2 regions of the Thermosipho atlanticus DSM 15807 genome follow, and region 1 is predicted to be linked to the other one. Evidence: predicted binding sites of a transcription regulator. Region 1 holds the regulator's gene; the other holds the start of a gene.
The links. Region 1 encodes HrcA, which represses chaperone genes, less so after heat shock. Its sites were predicted from a motif close to ATTAGCACTCNNANNNTNNGAGTGCTAAT; they were not measured.

Region 1 (3,434 bases):
TTTCTTATAAAGCCACCTGTACCAATCACTCTTACATGAACATATAAATCACCATAATCTCCACCATAGTATCCAGCATTACCACCTTGTGCTATTCTTAAAACAGTTCCATCTTCTATTCCTGCAGGGATTTTTACCTCAACTTTGTGCCTTTTTTTTATTCGCCCATTACCACCACAAATATGACAAACTTCCCCAGGAATTTTTCCAGTTCCTCCACACTGATTACAAGTATATTGATTCACTATTACACCCAAAAATGTTCTTCTTTCTTCTCTCACCGTACCTGTACCATGACATTTTGGACAAGTAACCCATCCACTTCCGGGTTCTATTCCTTCGCCTTTACAATGATAACATGTTTCGTACCTATCATATTCTAGAGGAACAGTAGTGCCCTTAAATAACTCTTCAAATGATATATCAACAGTTATATTTATGTCTTCACCTCTTCTAGGAGACTTCTGCTTCCTCCTTGAAGAAGTCCTTTGATTCCCAAAAAAAATATTGAAAATATCATTATTAATAAAATCCCCGAAATCTCTAAAAATATCTTCAAAACCACCAAAACCACCAAAGCCGCCAAAACCTTCTGCATTTGGTGGAACGTCACCTACATACCCATATCTATCATACATTGCTCTTTTTTCAGGATCCGACAATACTTCATAAGCTTCTTGTATCTCTTTAAATTTTTGTTCCGCTTCCCTCTTATTCTCGTGGTGTTTGTCAGGATGCCATTTTTTTATCAATTGTTTATATGCCTTACGAATCTCTTCATTAGTTGCATTGCGAGAAACTCCTAATATTTCGTAATAATCTTTTTTTGCCATATATTCACCTCCTAGGCTTGACTGTTACTTTGACTTTTGCAGGTTTGATTACTCTATCTCTGAATTTATAACCATCTTCAACAACTTCAATAATCGTATATTCTTCTTTTTCCTCGTCCATTATTTTTTCTACAGCCTCTTGTTCAAATGGATCAAATTTTTCACCTACAGATAGCTCACTTAAGCCTAAATCTTTAAGAACTTTCATGAAATTTTTATATATCAACTCAATGCCTTTAAAAAACTTTGTATTTTTGATTTCTTCTTCGGCATTTACGAATGCTCTTTTGAAATCATCAATAATTGGTATGAATTTCTCAACTATTCTTCCAGTAGTACTTATCGTAATTTGTTCCTTTTCTTTTGCAACATCCTTTTTGTAATTTTCAAATTGTGATTTTAATATTCTCGCATAGTTTTCAAAATCTTTTAATTGCTTTTCCAATTCCTCAATTCTTTCCTTTAGTTCTTTTATCTTTTTTTCATTATTATTGACTTTTTGGCCTTTTTCAACCTTAACTTCATTTTTTTCATTTGTTTTTTTCTTGCTATCCAAATCTTTTTTCATTCTATCACCTCCATTATTGTACGTTTCTTGATACAACTGTAAAATATTCAGTTAATCTATTCACAACGTATTCTATGCTTTCAAATACCTTGTCATAATCACCGAATTTATCAAAAATCACTGCAATTTTACCTACTTCTCTAGAACCAACAAAATAAGGCACTATAACTACCGTATACTGTTCAAAATTTCTCAGATTATGTTCTTTCCCAATATAGATTCCTTCACCTAAATTAAATATCTGAGAATAAAAATCTATAGAGGTTGATAATCTCACAATTTCTTTCAATTTATTTTCGTCAAATCGTTTTGCATTAATTAAATTAAATACTCCATCAGCAATGTAATCTTCGTATTTTTCGGAAGCAATTCGTTCAGATAATTCTATAAATTCTTTTAATCTTCCCTCAGCCCAAGAAAATCTTTCGGTTATTTCTTTCAATTTCAGTTTAAAATCGCTTAAAAAGGCAGCCTGCAAACTTTTATTTAAGAAATGTTCAATTTCATCTATGTTAAAAATCTCTGAATGTTGAATTGGCAAAACTGTAGTTAATCCTAGTTCTGTGATAATATTCACAATTGAAAAATTACTAGTAACGGGGGTCAAAACAATTCTTTTAATTCTGAGATTCATTGGACTAGGTTTTTCAATAATCACAAAACCTTTTACAGTAGTCGCAAGAAGTTTTGCTGCTCCATGAATTACTTTATCAAGATCTCCTATTGGAAAATTCATTGTCGTATCTACGGAAGAACCTTTCTTTTTTGTCTCTTGTCTTATTTTTAATATTTCATTGACATAAAATCTTAGCCCTTTATCAGTAGGTATTCTCCCTGCTGATGTATGAGGCTGAAAAATATACCCTAAATAATCCAATTTTCTTAAATCGTTTCTTACCGTAGCACCACTCCAATCAAGATTAGTAGTTTCTAAAACTTTTTTTGAACTTACAGGTACACCCGTTTTTACATACTCTCTTACAACACAATATAGGATCTTTTTCTGTCGCTCAGAAAGATCCCTCATTCAATCACCCCACTTATCACTTTCATTATCACTCTTAATAAATATCTGCTAATAGTATAACACAAAAATAATTACTAGTCAAATCACACTGATTTTGTTTAATAAAACTAAAGCGCCCATCGGGCGCTTTAGTTTACAGACATTTCTTTTGTTTCTTTTCCAAGGAGCAAAACAGTTATACCCGATACTCCCGCTAAAATAGCAATAATCAGCAAAGCAATAAAAATGGACTTATCAACAAAATATCCTGTAAAATACGGTGCAATTATTCCGGCAATTCTTGCAATTGAACCAGCCAATCCATTTGCTGTTCCTCTAAATGATGTTGGAAAAAGTTCAGGAGTATAAGCGTACACAAGTCCCCAAACTCCCAATGTAAAAAACGAAATTATCAACATTATTATTAAGAATGAAATATTTCCCGAAACAAAAGGAAGAAGTAAAGCGCTTAAACCCATAGCTATAAAATAAGTTGTTAATGTAGGTTTTCTACCCCATTTTTCAATTAAATATGCTACAGATAAATAACCGGGAAGTTGGGCCAAGTAAATATAGAACGTAAACCATTTTGCTTTAGTAATAGTTATACCAAGTTGAGCAACAAAAATTTTAGGTGCCCAAGAAAACAAAGCATAATACACAAAACTTACTACAAACCATGAAACAATAACAACTATTGTCTTTTTGATATGACTTTTACTAAATAATGCTTTGTATGTGATTTTTACCTCTTCAATTGGTTCTATTTCCCCTTTAACTCTTCCAAATATTTCTTCCAATTTTTTCTTACCATATTTTTTGAAAATATATTTTGGGGTTTCTCGTTCAAAAGATAAAGGAATTAATGAAAATATTCCTAAAATGAAAATATAAAAATTCCATCTCCAACCTAACTTTTCTCCAATTGTAACAGCAAATAAAGCAATTAAAATACTTCCGATAGCCCAACTTGCTTCTAGAAGTACCAAATACCTCCCCCTAAGTTTTATCGAAGTATACTCGGAAA
Region 2 (3,434 bases), on a different contig from region 1:
TTTTACTTCTGTATAATTGTTTGCATACAAAAAGTAGTCAATGGGTGTAGGCTGGATAATGTCTTTATAATTATTAAATGGAACAATAACTCTTGCATTTATTCTATCCGGATTCATAAATATACTTCTGTCCATCGTATGATACGCATATCCTGGTGGAAGATCATCAAGCCTTACAAAAGCGCCAGTTTCTGTTCCATATGCTACAACTTTTCCGTCCAAAATATCTAGACTACCCATGTCATCAATTATTATGTTAACTTCTGCGACTTCATCAAGTCTATTTAAAGCATCTAATGTTTCACTTTTTCCTGCTCCACTATCACCTACAAACATTGCGACAGCACTTTTTCCCGATTTTAGAGTAATTTTTGCCATTGAACCATGAATAGGGAGTTTGTTTCTGTCAATTTTAATTAGATTATGAACGGTTAATGTGGTTTTCTTCATATAGCCGAAATAATCGTTTTCATCAAAATCCGGAATTATTCCAACATATATATCATTTATTGAATCTTTAAAAACTACAGCATTTTTCCATTTTGTGTTGAACTTGAACCCAGGTATTAATTTAGGATTTACTCCGAATATAACAATACCATCGGGTTTTTTCATTCTAATAATTTTTGGTGAAGCAATTTCAAACAAATTAGCAAGGCCAGCGCCGTGAGCCAAATATTCTTTATGTACGATATTAAAAAACAACAAATCTCCAACCAAAATAGGAATTCTAAACCATTCATTTTTGGACAACTTTATTTTTTCTATAATTGAATCAGATTCTACTGGGATTATCCCCTTTCTTTTGTTAGATTTGGTATAAAAAATAGCTGGTGGATCAAAAATTGCTCCCCAGATAGTTGGAATTTTACCTAAGAATTGGTTATCAAAGCATTCGCATTTTATATAATCATATAAAAACATTACTTGGGCTCCACTTGGAAGTTGCCTCATCACTTTTGGAAATTCATTTGTGGTATTTGTAATTAATTGTCTATACATGTTTTTAATTACTGCTTTGAATTGATCTGCAACCATTGTCATTGTATATTCTAAACTAGCTCTTCTATTGTAATCATCTACATATTTTTCATACCTGATCATAAATCTATGTTTATTTCTCCAGAATGAGTAGAAACTTTCTATAAATTTTTCGAGTTCTACTGGATTTACGTAGTCGAGTAAGTTTGTTATGTCTTTTATATTCCTCATTGATAAAAGATGAAGGTACTCAATTAATCTTTTTATATCGATTTCATTACCTATACGAAAAGGTTTTAAAGTTTTTAAAAGAGGGCTATTTTTTTCTACAATCAGATTCACAAACTCTTTCATCAATTCTTCAAATTTTCTATGTCCCATGATTTGACTAAAATTCGTATAAATAATTGAGCCATCAATAATAACAGTTCGATTCATTTTAAAACCTCCTTTAACAAACTATATAATCTGTCTTGGTTAATTAAGTATAAATAACCAACTAATACTTCAAACCCAGTACTTTTCCTATAAGCGGGATCGTTTCCATATTTACTTGCTCCTTTGCTGTTTATTCCTCTTTTAACAAATGATAACTCCTCTTCGTTTAAAAGTGGAAGGAGAGCATCTAATATCTCTGCTTGGTTTTTTCTATTAACAATACTGTGGGTGTTTTTATGAAGGTTATAAGCAGAGGTTTTCTTAAAATAGCTTAACTTTATGAACAAGTTAAAAACAGCATCTCCAATATATGCTAACGAATCAGTTGGAATTTCTCTAATATCAACATTTGGATGAACTTTCTCAAAAATATTCAACTTTCTCGCCTCCTAGTTTACTATAATTATACCTTAAAAATTTTTTTTGGTGTTAATATTGACTATTTTTTCAAAATATGATAAATTTAACTGTGTAGAGGGGCCGTAGCTCAATTGGGAGAGCGCTACCATGGCACGGTAGAGGCAGTGGGTTCGAATCCCATCGGCTCCACCATTAGGAAGGGAGGTTACACCTCCCTTCCTTTTTTTATATCTCATGTTAAACGATTGAGAAAACGAAAGAAATACGGTATTATTTAGGTATAATATCTGTTAATTACTAATAATCAAAGATATTCGGGCTTCACATTTTTGATATTTTTGGTAAACTTAAATTAGCAGTCGATTAATAAGAGTGATAACACAAAAATTTTGAAAGGGGGTACGACTATGAAAGTCAGACCATTGGGTTCAAGACTCTTAATTAAACCTATAACGGAAGAAAAAAGAACAGAAGGTGGAATTGTTCTTCCAGATACCGCAAAGGAAAAACCTATGAAGGCTGAAGTTATTGCTGTAGGTAACATAGAAGATTCAGATATTGAGATTAACGTTGGGGATAAAGTTATATTCTCGAAATATTCGGGTACGGAAATAAAGATTGAAGATGAAGATTACATTATTATTGATTTAGATGACATATTAGCAAAAATTGAAGACTAATAAACCGAGGAGGTGACGCGATATGGCAAAGTTGTTAAGATTCAGTGAAGAAGCAAGAAGAGCTCTTGAAAGAGGAGTTGATGCGGTAGCAGATGCAGTGAAAATTACATTGGGCCCCAAAGGTAGGAATGTAGTTATTGAAAAATCATGGGGTAGTCCAACAATTACTAACGATGGTGTTTCTATAGCAAAAGAAATTGAATTAGAAGATAAATTTGAAAATCTTGGAGCACAACTTGTTAAGGAAGTTGCAAGTAAGACAAATGATGTAGCAGGTGATGGTACAACAACAGCAACAGTTCTTGCACAAGCTATGATTAAAGAAGGAATTAAAAATGTTACTGCAGGAGCAAATCCAATACTTGTAAAAAGAGGAATTGAAAAAGCAGTAAAAGTTGCTGTTGAAGAAATCAAGAATATTTCTAAGAAACTAACAAGTTCCGATGATATTGCTCATGTAGCATCTATAAGCGCTAACAGTGAAGAAATTGGAAAGTTAATTGCTGAAGCAATGGAAAAAGTTGGAGAAGATGGTGTAATAACTGTTGAAGATAGCAAATCAATTGATACTTTTGTGGAATTTACCGAAGGTATGCAATTTGATAGAGGATACATATCTCCATATTTTGTAACTGATCCTGAAAAGATGGAAGTAGTTTACAATGAACCATTCATTCTTATTACTGACAGAAAACTTTCAAATATAAAACCACTTATTCCAATTCTTGAAAAAGTAGCTCAAACTGGAAAACCATTAGTAATTATTGCTGAAGATGTTGAAGGTGAAGCATTAACAACTCTTGTTCTCAATAAACTTAAAGGAACACTCAATACTGTAGCAGTAAAAGCACCTGGTTTTGGTGATAGGAGAAAGGCAATGCTTCAAGATATTGCAATTCTTACTGGTGGAATTGTTGCAAGTGAAGAGGTAGGAATTGATCTTGAAAAGTTAGAACTTACAGATCTTGGAAAAGC

Region 2: groES (co-chaperone GroES) is a predicted target of HrcA. The motif match lies at 2,131-2,159, and genes of this name have one in related genera.

The regions. Positions count from the first base shown of each region.
Region 1 is NZ_FQXN01000002.1:307,656-311,089, reverse strand. Features, by position in the region: gene dnaJ (molecular chaperone DnaJ) at 1-833, opposite strand, end outside; gene BUB65_RS03840 (nucleotide exchange factor GrpE) at 838-1,401, opposite strand; gene hrcA (heat-inducible transcriptional repressor HrcA) at 1,415-2,428, opposite strand; gene BUB65_RS03830 (MFS transporter) at 2,557-3,434, opposite strand, start outside.
Region 2 is NZ_FQXN01000003.1:9,100-12,533, forward strand. Features, by position in the region: gene BUB65_RS04055 (hypothetical protein) at 1-1,419, opposite strand, end outside; gene BUB65_RS04060 (ribonuclease III domain-containing protein) at 1,416-1,796, opposite strand; tRNA gene BUB65_RS04065 (tRNA-Ala) at 1,896-1,971, shown strand; gene groES (co-chaperone GroES) at 2,187-2,459, shown strand; gene groL (chaperonin GroEL) at 2,482-3,434, shown strand, end outside.